Regions from separate parts of the Clostridium beijerinckii genome, predicted to be linked through region 1. Evidence: riboswitches for the same ligand, from Rfam matches in the RefSeq annotation. Region 1 holds a riboswitch; each other region holds the start of a gene.

The links. Region 1 has a riboswitch for S-adenosylmethionine ahead of metK (methionine adenosyltransferase). Riboswitches for the same ligand answer to the same signal wherever they lie in the genome.
Region 2: another riboswitch for S-adenosylmethionine. It lies ahead of PZA12_RS03530 (methionine ABC transporter ATP-binding protein); the one in region 1 lies ahead of metK (methionine adenosyltransferase).
Region 3: another riboswitch for S-adenosylmethionine. It lies ahead of PZA12_RS01315 (trans-sulfuration enzyme family protein); the one in region 1 lies ahead of metK (methionine adenosyltransferase).
Region 4: another riboswitch for S-adenosylmethionine. It lies ahead of PZA12_RS04500 (O-acetylhomoserine aminocarboxypropyltransferase/cysteine synthase family protein); the one in region 1 lies ahead of metK (methionine adenosyltransferase).

Annotation. Positions count from the first base shown of each region.
Region 1 is NZ_CP144906.1:503,756-506,928, reverse strand. It holds gene metK (methionine adenosyltransferase) at 64-1,239, opposite strand; SAM riboswitch class I at 1,476-1,572, opposite strand; tRNA gene PZA12_RS02565 (tRNA-Tyr) at 1,708-1,792, opposite strand; tRNA gene PZA12_RS02560 (tRNA-Thr) at 1,805-1,879, opposite strand; tRNA gene PZA12_RS02555 (tRNA-Val) at 1,910-1,985, opposite strand; tRNA gene PZA12_RS02550 (tRNA-Tyr) at 1,995-2,079, opposite strand; tRNA gene PZA12_RS02545 (tRNA-Thr) at 2,092-2,166, opposite strand; tRNA gene PZA12_RS02540 (tRNA-Val) at 2,197-2,272, opposite strand; tRNA gene PZA12_RS02535 (tRNA-Tyr) at 2,282-2,366, opposite strand; gene PZA12_RS02530 (hypothetical protein) at 2,526-2,930, opposite strand; gene yyaC (spore protease YyaC) at 3,031-3,173, shown strand, end outside.
Region 2 is NZ_CP144906.1:722,123-725,295, reverse strand. It holds gene PZA12_RS03535 (methionine ABC transporter permease) at 1-378, opposite strand, end outside; gene PZA12_RS03530 (methionine ABC transporter ATP-binding protein) at 378-1,343, opposite strand; SAM riboswitch class I at 1,487-1,604, opposite strand; gene PZA12_RS03525 (bifunctional metallophosphatase/5'-nucleotidase) at 2,029-3,173, opposite strand, start outside.
Region 3 is NZ_CP144906.1:262,747-265,919, reverse strand. It holds gene PZA12_RS01320 (trans-sulfuration enzyme family protein) at 1-281, opposite strand, end outside; gene PZA12_RS01315 (trans-sulfuration enzyme family protein) at 315-1,463, opposite strand; SAM riboswitch class I at 1,600-1,718, opposite strand; gene PZA12_RS01310 (ABC transporter permease) at 2,085-3,173, opposite strand, start outside.
Region 4 is NZ_CP144906.1:932,037-935,209, forward strand. It holds rRNA gene PZA12_RS04485 (23S ribosomal RNA) at 1-8, shown strand, start outside; rRNA gene rrf (5S ribosomal RNA) at 262-378, shown strand; gene PZA12_RS04495 (peroxiredoxin) at 448-915, opposite strand; SAM riboswitch class I at 1,148-1,261, shown strand; gene PZA12_RS04500 (O-acetylhomoserine aminocarboxypropyltransferase/cysteine synthase family protein) at 1,461-2,750, shown strand; gene PZA12_RS04505 (response regulator transcription factor) at 2,942-3,173, opposite strand, start outside.

The DNA of each region.
Region 1 (3,173 bases):
ATTCTACAAAAACTTTTATTATATATACAAATCTTGATAATAAAAATTCACTTAAGAATTATCTTATAGATTTTTTCTTATTTCATCTACTTTATTTAATTGTTCCCATGGTAAGTTAAGATCATTTCTTCCAAAATGTCCATATGCAGCAGTTTGCTTATAGATAGGTCTTCTTAAGTCAAGATCTCTAATTATAGCTCCTGGTCTTAAATCAAATACTTTCTCTACTACTTCAACAATCTTATCTTCATCTACTTTTCCTGTTCCAAATGTTTCAACTTCAATTGAAACTGGCTTTGCAACACCAATTGCATATGCTAATTGAATTTCTAGCTTATCTGCAACACCAGCTGCAACTAAATTCTTAGCAACCCATCTTGCAGCATATGCAGCTGATCTATCAACTTTAGTTGGATCTTTACCTGAGAAAGCTCCACCACCGTGTCTGCCATATCCACCATAAGTATCAACTATTATCTTTCTTCCTGTTAATCCTGAATCCCCTTGAGGTCCTCCAACAACGAATCTTCCAGTTGGATTTATGAAATATCTTGTCTCACTGTCCAATAATTCTGCTGGTACAACAGCATCTATAACAAACTTCTTAAGATCTTCCTGAATTTGCTCTAAAGTAACTTTCTCATCATGTTGTGTTGATATAACTATAGTATCAATTCTCTTTGGCACATTATCTTCATATTCAACTGTTACTTGAGTTTTACCATCTGGTCTTAAGTAACTTAATGTACCATTCTTTCTTACCTCTGTAAGTCTTCTTGATAATTTATGAGCCATATATACTGGAAGCGGCATAAAATCTTCAGTTTCATTAGTTGCAAAACCAAACATCATTCCTTGGTCTCCAGCACCAACTGCTTCTACTTCATCTTTTTCACCTTTTTTTGACTCAAATGCTTCATCTACACCCATAGCTATATCTGCAGATTGTTCATCTATCGATGTAAGAACTGAACATGTATCACAGTCAAATCCAAATTTTGCTCTATCATATCCAATTTCTCTTACTGTTTCTCTAACTACCTTAGGAATGTCAACATAACAATTTGTTGTTATCTCTCCCATTACCATAACCATACCTGTTGTTGTGCAAGTTTCACAAGCAACTCTAGCCATTGGATCTTTAGATAGAATAGCGTCTAGTATAGCATCTGAAATTTGGTCACACATTTTATCAGGATGTCCCTCTGTAACTGATTCTGAAGTAAATAATCTTCTCATATCTTTTCTCTCCTTAGATTTAAATATTATAATTATCTTCACGAATAAAATTATTTTATTAAAAACTATACATAGTTTTATAGAATAGTACTCGTTTATAAAAGCTTTACCTTATTTAAATACAATAAATAATAGTTAAACTATTTTATTAATTGTTTCTTTTATAATTTAAGCATGCGCAAACTTAAAAAAATAAAAAAGCTCTTCGATAAGAAGAGCGCAATTTAGCAATCATTTTCTTATCTTGTAGAAACTCTACAGGAATTGGCACCTTATATAATACAGGTTGCCGGGTTTCACAGGGCCCTTTCCCTCCACCTCTCTTGATAAGAGTAACATAATTCAATTTTCAAAAGTATTTTATCATATGCGGTACAATTAGTCAACATTATGAATCTACTTTTTCCATCATTTATTTTTCATTTTAAATAAAAAATAAAAAAGAATAAACTTAAGTTTATTCTTTATTGGTGGAGGAAGATGGATTCGAACCATCGAAACGAAACGTAACAGATTTACAGTCTGCCCCCTTTGGCCTCTCGGGAATTCCTCCGCATTATTTTATTGGAGCTGGCAATAGGAATCGAACCTACAACCTGCTGATTACAAGTCAGCTGCTCTACCGTTGAGCCATGCCAGCATATATTAATTAGATTTAGCATTTTTATAATGGTGGGCACAACAGGGCTCGAACCTGTGACCCCCTGCTTGTAAGGCAGGTGCTCTCCCAGCTGAGCTATGCGCCCATTATAAATTGGTGGAGGAAGATGGATTCGAACCATCGAAACGAAACGTAACAGATTTACAGTCTGCCCCCTTTGGCCTCTCGGGAATTCCTCCGTATTATTTTATTGGAGCTGGCAATAGGAATCGAACCTACAACCTGCTGATTACAAGTCAGCTGCTCTACCGTTGAGCCATGCCAGCATATATTAATTAGATTTAGCATTTTTATAATGGTGGGCACAACAGGGCTCGAACCTGTGACCCCCTGCTTGTAAGGCAGGTGCTCTCCCAGCTGAGCTATGCGCCCATTATAAATTGGTGGAGGAAGATGGATTCGAACCATCGAAACGAAACGTAACAGATTTACAGTCTGCCCCCTTTGGCCTCTCGGGAATTCCTCCGTATTTATTTTTTATATCTTGTTGCCTCATTTGTCGGTCAACAATGATTAGTATATCGGTAAAGCGATTTTATTTCAACTCCAATATACACCCATATATGTAATTTAAATTCATATTGCTCTCATTTTCTACAATATACTCTCATTTAATATAGTAATCTTAATTATTTTTTATTCTTTTGTTAATCTCTTGTATATCTAAAAAGGAAGATGATATTTCTTGAATTTTCTTATAATCTTCTGTTGTTAATCTCTTTTTTAAGAGACTAAATATTTCTATTAGGCTTTCATTATCATTAGTATCCTCATAATATTCTTTTATTTTACCTATATCAAATGCAGATAATTTTTTTATTATCTTTTCAAGTTCCTTTTTATTATCTGTAGATAATTGACTTAACGCCTTTTCCTTATTCATTTTATATAATGGCTTCGAATATGAAACATTTTCTTGTACAACAACTTCTTTTGCAGAATTTTCATCTTGCGGTTGCCAATATAACAGAAAATACATATTTATTATTATTGTAGGAACTAAAACTAAATATATTAAAAATTTTTTCATAGGCACCTCCTCATTTACTATTAATTTCCAAAAAATATTTTTTTATACTATCTTCTGTTAATTACTCATATATATATTTTATAAAGGAGGTATATGTCCCTTGAGCAAGCCAGATATTAAACTTGATCCTAAATTTTATTATGATTTAGCTTTAGAAGTTAAAAAATTTATATCAAAAGACACCATAATAGTTTGTATTGGTACTGACAAATGTATTGGGGATTGCTTAGGTCCTCTAGTTGG
Region 2 (3,173 bases), 220 kb from region 1:
GTTTGATGCTCCAAAAGATCTTGCCGCCTCTATTATTCCTTTATCCACTTCTCTAAGTGATGATTCTATAATTCTTGCCACAAATGGTGCTGCTGCAATTGTAAGTGGAACAATAGCTGCTTCTGTACCTATAGATTTACCAGCAATAAATCTAGTTAATGGTATTATTGCTACCATTAATATGATAACTGGAAAACTTCTTAATATATTAATTACTAAATCTAAAATTGTATAAACTATTTTATTTGGTCTTAATCCGTCTTTTGCAGTAACTGTTAATATTATTGCAGGTATAAATCCTAAAATAAGTGAACCTATAGTCGATGCAAAAACCATCTCTAGAGTTTCTATTAAAGCTTTTACTATTACCTGATTCATTATTCGATCACCTCCAATAAGATTTCCTTATTTTCAAGGTACTTTATAACCTTGTCCTTATCATCTTCGCTGATATTTATTACAAGCCCGCCTAATACTTCGCTTCTAAATTTTTCAAGTTTTCCCCAAACTATAGAAAAATCTATTTCTAATTCCCTTGCCATCTTTGTGATTAATGCATTTTCAGAAGAATCACTTGGGAAGAATATCTTGATATTAACACCTTCTTCTGGTAGTATCCCTTCATCTTCTTCTCCTAAGAATTTCTTTAATGATTTTCCTGGTTGTAAGAATAAATCTTCTGCTCTTCCTTCTGCTTTTATTTTTCCACCATCTAATAGTGCAACTTTTTCACAAACTTCTTTTATTACTTCCATTTGATGAGTTACCATTACTATCGTAATCCCTAATTCTTTGTTTATTTTAGAAAGTAACGCTAAAATATCTTTTGTAATTTTAGGATCTAAGGCAGAAGTAGCCTCATCACAAAGTAGTATTTTAGGGTCTAGTGCTAATGCCCTTGCTATTGCTACTCTTTGTTTTTGTCCACCACTAAGCTCTGACGGTTTGCTTAGCTTTTTGTCTGTTAATCCAACTAAATCTAATAATCTTAATACTTTGTCCTTAATTTCACTTTTGTTGTACCCCCACACTTCAAGAGGAAGAGCAACATTATCAAAAACATTTTTTCTTTGCATAAGATTGAAATTTTGAAAAATCATCCCCAAATCTTTTCTAAATTCCCTAAGACTTTTTCCTTCTAATGATGAAACCTCTTTCCCCATTACATTTACTGAACCTCCATCATAAGATTCAAGTCCATTAATGCATCTTAATAATGTTGACTTTCCTGCTCCGCTGTGCCCTATTATTCCATAAATTTCGCCCTCTTTAATGCTTATTGATACATCTTTTATAACTTGTGTTTCCCCAAAATTCTTTACCACATTTTTAATTTCTATCAAACACATTTCCTCCTTTGACTTTGTTTTGTTAGTTTCCGGATAACTAAGGTGATGTAATAATTAACTTGATTATTAACGTTCACCTCAAAACAAAAGCGCTAGAGAATAAATCTCTAGCGCATAAAACACCATACAAATTTATCCTCTCATCTATCAGCTAAAAGCTGCTGGAATTAGCACCATATAAATATCATTTAATAAAAATAATATTTCGGTTGCCGGGTTTCAAAGGGCCAGTCCCTCCACCGCTCTCGATAAGATATTCAGATTATTTAATTTAGCTTTGACCTAATTATATACAACTTTTTTTAATTTGTCAAAATCTATAGAATAACCTTTTGCTCTTTCAAATCCAAGTATTGTAATCGGATTGGTTTTATTATATATATTTTCTGCATATATTGCAAGATTTTTTTACGAAATTAATTAATAAATTTAAGTTTATAGTATAAATATTAAATTATTTTATATTTATATTGTTAAATCTGCTGCATATGCTATATATTTCTATCAAATATTCAAAATCAATATCTATGCTAATAAAAATATTAACATAAAAAATAATAAATATTCTACAATAAAATTTGAAACCATACACATGTAGATAAATCTATCTATGTGCATGGCTTCATTTTTACTAGAATCACTTTATATATTTTATTCCTCAAAATAATTGCTTCATATCTTAAGCTGCTTTTTTCTGTTTATCTACATTCAGTATCTCCCAATTATTTGAGCAATCTGGAGATATCTCTCCATGTTTTTTAATGTAGCTAGTCATTAAGCTTCTCACTTGGCCATCATCACCAAGTGCTTTTCCTGAATCATAGACAATAATATTTGGATCAGTATTACTTAATCCAGCGGCCTTCATAAAACCACCACCGCCATTAAATCTATAATTGTTTATAGCAACTGTAAATTCATCTGAATCTTTTACTTCAACACCATTAACCTTTAAATTCTTTATTCTATTTCCTGATATTACTCTTCCTGTTTCCTTACCGATAGTACATGCAGGCTGTGTTAAATCAATATCATATGTTGCACCATATAATTGATCCAAGTTATAATCTGGAATATTTAATATTGGATCTTTTATTACTGCTGCATTATCCCCTGTTGTTTGAGCATAATATCTAACTGAATATTCCATCCAATCCTTCAATTGCTTTCCTGTCATTTTTACTCCATACAAAAAGTTTTCAAATACATATACTGCCATCATATCTTTTATTGTAACATCCCCTTGAGGTATATATGCTCCAGAACTTAATGGTGCCGCAATTGATAATTGAGTCCCAGCACTTTCTTTTTGTACTTTATTAATGAGCTCCATAATTGCAGTAGGCTCAGTTAACTGTCCACTTCCTGTAAATTCTCCAGTTGAAGTTCCTATTTTTGTATCTACATATTTTAATGTTGTATCTTCATAAGGTTTAATTAAATCGACAATCTCCTGATCATCTACTATGCTATTATCGATAACAATGTTTTTTGTTGAAATTCCTATAAGCTTTGCATTTCCATCAAAGTTCATATCCACTTGTGCCAAACCTGTAGCTCCCTTAGTTGACTCAACTATTGGAACAACTTTACCTTCTGGATTCTTCTTAGTTAGATCATTTACTTTTAAATGTGTGTGACCTGCCATAATTGCATCTATTCCATCAACTTGTGTCGCTATTGCATTAATTTCATTTTCTGGTATAACATCTGCATCACTCTCTTGACCACTATGTGCTGATATTATAACAACATCTGCGCCCTTGGCTTTTACTTCTTTAACCCACTTTTTAGATTCATCTACAAGATCATTAAATACCAATC
Region 3 (3,173 bases), 240 kb from region 1:
CATATTATAACATGATCTCCTGCAGAGAATATTGATAATACAGAGCAAATAGCTGCCATTCCTGATGCAAATGCAAATCCACACTCACCACCTTCAAGTTCTGCAATTAATTTCTCTACCACATCTCTAGTTGGATTACCTGATCTTGCATAATCGTATTTTCCGAAATTCTCTATATCAAATTGGTGAAATGTTGATGTCTGATATATTGGAGTGCTTACTGATCCTGTTGTCGGATCTATATCTCCACTTGCATGTATTAATTTTGTTCCAAAATTCATATTTAACGCCCCATTCTATTTTAATTATAAATTTTATTTTCCTATAGCATTTTCCAGATCTTTTAGCAAATCTTCTACATTCTCTATTCCTACTGATAGCCTAAGCAGATATTCATCTACTCCAAGTCTTTGCTTAATTTCTTCCGGTATCTCTGAATGTGTTTGGGTAAATGGATATGTTATTAACGTCTCCACTCCCCCTAGACTCTCTGCAAATCTTATTACTTTAACTCTTTCTAAAATCTTGGCAACTAATTCTTTTTCTTTTACTCTAAACGATAATGTTGCCCCAAAACCTGTCGATTGTTTCTTATTTAATTCATAGCCCTCAAAACCTTCTAGACCTACATAATACACCTTTTCTACTTTAGGATTACCTTCTAAAAACTTAGCTATCTTAAGCGTATTCTCTTGTGACCTTTCCAACCTTATATGTAAAGTCTTTATACCTCTTAAAATTAACCATGAATCAAATGGAGATAAAGTTGCTCCTGTTGACATGTGAATTCTTCTGAGTTTTTCTAATATTTCTTCATCATTTACTACTATGAATCCTGCAAGTAAATCATGATGCCCACCTAAAAACTTTGTTCCACTATGAACCACTAAATCTGCTCCTAGTTCTAGCGGCCTTTGATAGTACGGAGTTAAGAAAGTATTATCCACAATTAACAGTAAATTATTTGTTTTTGTTATTTCTGCAACTGCTCTTATATCTGTTACCTTCATCATAGGGTTAGATGGCGTTTCTATAAGTATTGCCTTTGTATTTTCTTTTATAGAATTTAATATATTTTTAGTAACTGTAGTATCAATGAAGGTAGCTTCTAATCCAAAATCTCTAAAAATATCATCAAATAATCTATATGTCCCACCATATAAATCATCAGATAAGATTATATGATCTCCAGACTTAAATAAATGTATACAGGCTGTAATTGCTGCAACTCCTGACGAAAACCCTATCGCTGATTTTCCACCTTCTAAAACAGCTAATGTTTTTTCAGCTTCTTCTCTAGTTGGATTTTGAGCTCTTGCATAATCATATCCTGTGCTATTATTAAGGCCATGATGTTTAAATGTAGCTGCCTGATATATAGGAAAACTTATAGCACCCGTTTCTTTATCTCCACCTGATACTCCACTGACTGCAATTGTTTCAAAAGATTTTTTTAAAGTCATTATTTTGCCTCCTTAAATTTACTTTGCTTAATGCATTACTTATTGCTAATACCAGAGATAATATTAATAAAAAAGCCACTTCCAAAACAAGAAGTGACTTTGTAGTCATATTATAAGTTCTACCGAAACTTAATTCCTCTCATTTTTCAAGATATTCTCTTGCAGGATTTAGCACCAACGAAAAAATTTATATATAAAAATTTTTCAGGTTGCCGGGCTTCAAAGGGCCAGTCCCTCCACCACTCTTAATAAGATTAACTTATCCAGATATTTTTTTGTTAATACTAATTATACATAGTTACAGAGACTTGTCAATAATTATTAGTAAAAATATCGACTTTCTATGTAATTAGATTATTAAAGTTTTATTCCTATCTTAAAATTTATTCAGAATAAGAAAATAGATAGATATTTTAATTATTAATAAAATTAAAATATCTATCTTTCTTAATTTAACCTCTATAACATAAATTATACTTTACATATACGTTTTAAATAATACAATTCATTCATCATAGAATATCTAATTTTTACTATCCACTAGTTCAAAGTGAGCTTCGATGAATTAAACTTCTTAGAATATATATTCCTTATTTTTTATCTACTACTTTTTCATGCTGCTTACTCATATCTTAAGGCTTCAATCGGATCAAGACTTGCTGCTTTTTTAGCTGGATAGTATCCAAAAAACACACCAATTGCCATTGAAAAAGTGAAGCTTATTAAAATTGTTGGAATAGATATCGATATTGGTGATTTTAATACTATGCATGCAATTACTCCCATGCCTATTCCAAATATTATTCCTATCATTCCACCAATTGAACATATTATCACTGACTCAGTTATAAATTGCATCTTTATATGGCTGCTCTTAGCACCAAGGGCTTTTCGCGTTCCTATTTCCCTCGTTCTTTCCGTAACAGATACGAGCATTATATTCATTACTCCTATTCCACCTACAAGTAATGCTATGGCTGCAATTACTGCTACACCAAGGGATATCATATTAATCACTGACGTAAAAGACGCCGCTCGACTTTGATTATTAAAAACATCTATTGTCCAATTCTTATTGCTTTTATATAGCTTTTCCCCATATTTTTTCATGTCTTTTACAAGCTTTTGAGCATCAACATTTTGTTTAGGAGTAATAGTAAAGTATTGATAATTCTTGTTTTTTTGTGATGCTTTTTCTGTTGTTACAGGAATATATAAATCAGTAACTCTATCTTTTTCTGATGCCATACCACCCCCACCAAATAGTGAAGAATTTTCATATTCATATACCCCTACAATTGCATATGTTTCAACTTCATCTTTTGTATAAACCTTAATTTCTTTACCTAGTGGATCAGTCTTTCCTTTAAAGATATTATTAATAAGTTTATCAGAGACTATAGCAATTTTTTTCGCTCCTTTAAGATCTTTATCAGTGATAAATCTCCCACTAGTCAGTTTTACATTATTAACTTCTTTGTATCCCTCGTTTACTCCAATAGTATTTACATTAGCATATAAATATCCATCCCTTACCTTTCCCTGTCCTTTTGTCTCATCTATACTTACGCTGCTAATTCTATCCTTAAATATTTCTTTAAATGAGTCTATTTGCTCTGAAGATATAAGATCGCTATCTTCTGGCTGTTTACTTGGTCCATCATTAAATCCTGCAGAGGTTCCATCATCTTTTTTTTCAGTTAAGACAAC
Region 4 (3,173 bases), 430 kb from region 1:
TTGACCAATATAGTCAAGTTGTAATATACATTAAAGAAACTGTGTGCAATTTTGAAAGAACAAAGTTTTTTCAAAAAGGAATAATTACAGTAATAGATTAATGTAATTGTAGTATAAGCGTAAACTAAGAGTCTTTTTTCAAAGGAAACTCGACTCACATTCGTTCGCTGAGTACTAATTTACACGAATAAGGAATACAAATCGCAAAAGTGATTTGCATAAGTTCGTTCGACCAAATTATAGATTTGGGAACTCACTTAATCTCGTGATGATGGCATAGAGGTAACACTCCTTCCCATTCCGAACAGGAAAGTTAAGGTCTATAGCGCCGATGGTACTGCATGGGAGACTGTGTGGCAGAGTAGGACGTTGCGAGGTAAGCAAAAAAGATAGTTGTAATAACTATCTTTTTTTATTTATTATCATAAAATATTTTAAATAATTAAATTATTGTATAGAACATTTTAATTGTTCTATATGTCCTGTAACCTTAACCTTCCTATAAATCTTTGATATAATCCCATTTTCATCTATTACGAATGTACTTCTTTCAATACCTATGGATTTCTTCCCAAACATATTTTTTTCCTTTAATACGCCGTAGAGATTACATACCTCCTCTTTTTCATCTGAAAGAAGAATGAAGGGCAATTTATATTTTGCAATAAATTTATCATGAGACGTTAGAGAATCTCTGCTTATACCTAAAATAACAGCATTTTTCATTTCAAAATCATCCAAACCATTTTTAAAATCTTGTGCTTCTTGTGAACAGCCAGGAGTATTATCTTTAGGATAAAAATACAAGATGACTTTTTTATTTAAATAATCACTTAATTTATGTTCTTTTTTATCAGATCCTACTAATGTAAAATCAGGAGCTTTCATTCCTTCTTCTAAAGTTAAACTTTCCATTTTAATACCTCCATGTCTTTTATAATAATTATTATCTATCAAGATTAAATATTTGTAAAGTAGAAAAGAAATATTGCGACTGGGTTTATTTAGAATATATAACTGGGAATTCTAGATAAAATAACTAATTGATAAAAAATAGATGCAAAATTTAAAATACTGTTGACATATATAACAATAAAATGTATACTTTATATCATAGTAAACAACTAAGAATAATATAATATAATAATTTTTATCAAGAAAGGCGGAGGGACTGGCCCTATGATGCCTAGCAACCTGAATTAAAAATCTATTTTAATTTAAGGTGCTAATTCCTGCAGATATTTTATCTGAAAGATAAGAATGTACATATTTTTTTGCTACTTTCTTATCTAGAAAGTAGCTCTTTTATTATCTAAATGTCTAATTATTTGTATATTTCTCTAGGATCGTGATAAAAATCAAATTCAAAGCTAAATATAATATCTAGAAAATTAGGGTAACGTACAAATCATAGTAAATATATTAAAAATAAAAATTATATAAAATGGGGGCAACAAATTATGAGTAATCAAGAAAGAAAATTAAAATTTGAAACACTTCAACTTCATGTAGGGCAAGAACAACCTGATTCAGCAACAGATTCTAGAGCAGTGCCAATTTACCAAACAACTTCATATGTATTTAAAAATTCTGCACATGCAGCAGCAAGATTTGGACTAGCTGATGCTGGAAATATATATGGTCGTTTAACAAATTCAACACAAGATGTTTTTGAAAAACGTGTTGCAGCTTTGGAAGGTGGAGTAGCAGCTCTTGCGGTAGCATCTGGAGCAGCAGCAATAACATATGCATTGCAAAATATAACTAAAGCTGGTGATCACATAGTTGCAGAAAAAACTATATATGGAGGATCTTATAATTTGTTAGCACATACGTTTCCTACAAACGGTGTTACAACAACATTTGTAGATCCATCTGACCTATCAAATTTTGAAAATGCAATTCAAGATAATACCAAAGCAATTTTAATCGAATCACTTGGAAATCCAAACTCAAATATTTTAGATGTTGAAGCATTAGCAGAAATTGCACATAAGCATAAAATACCACTAATAGTGGACAATACATTTGGAACACCATACTTATTTAGACCGATTGAACATGGAGCAGATATAGTTGTTCATTCAGCAACTAAATTTATTGGGGGGCATGGTACATCATTAGGTGGAGTTATTGTGGACTCAGGAAAGTTTGACTGGATAGGTTCAGGAAAGTTCCCACAATTATCAGAAGCAGATCCAAGTTATCATGGAATTAAGTTCGCAGAAGCAGTTGGGGCTGCCGCATATGTGACAAGAATTCGTGCTATTTTATTAAGAGATACGGGTGCATGCATAAGTCCATTTAATGCATTTATATTATTACAAGGTTTAGAAACTCTTTCACTTAGAGTTGAACGTCATGTTGAGAATGCTTTAAAAGTTGTAGAATTTTTAAAGAATCATCCAAAGGTTGAAAGTGTTAATCATCCATCGCTACCAGAGAGCGCTGATAATGCTTTATATAAAAAATATTTCCCTAAGGGAGCAGGTTCTATATTCACATTTGAAATTAAGGGTGGAGCAAAGGAAGCACAGGAATTTATTGATAAACTACAAATATTCTCACTACTTGCAAATGTAGCTGATGTTAAATCATTAGTAATTCACCCAGCTAGTACAACACATTCTCAAATGAATGAAACTGAACTAGCAGAGTCAGGAATTAAACCAAATACAATCCGTCTTTCAATAGGAACAGAACATATTGATGATATAATTTATGACTTATCTCAAGCATTTGAAAGTTAGGAATCATTTAGTTAATAAAAAAAATAATTATTCAACTTAGTTCTAAGAAAAAGTTTTTGGTTAGTTACTTAAGAGGCAGAAGGCAAACAGTCAATATGAGAGTTTGCCTTCTATTTTTCTTTGGAGTGATAAATTCATGATAGTAATTAATATGGTGTAAAATACAATATTATGAGAACAATATAGAATTATTAGTTATAATTTAAATGTTTTATTCTATAGTCGCTAGGATACACACCTACATTAGATTTAAATACTCTGCTAAAATAGAAGGCATCTTTATAACCAATTAATTCACCCACCTTTTTTATTTCCAAGTCAGGCTGATTAATTAAAAGCTGTTTGGCTTCATTAATGCGAATTCTAGTTATATATTTTATAGGAGTTACTCCAGTATATTTTTTAAAAATCTTACTTATATAT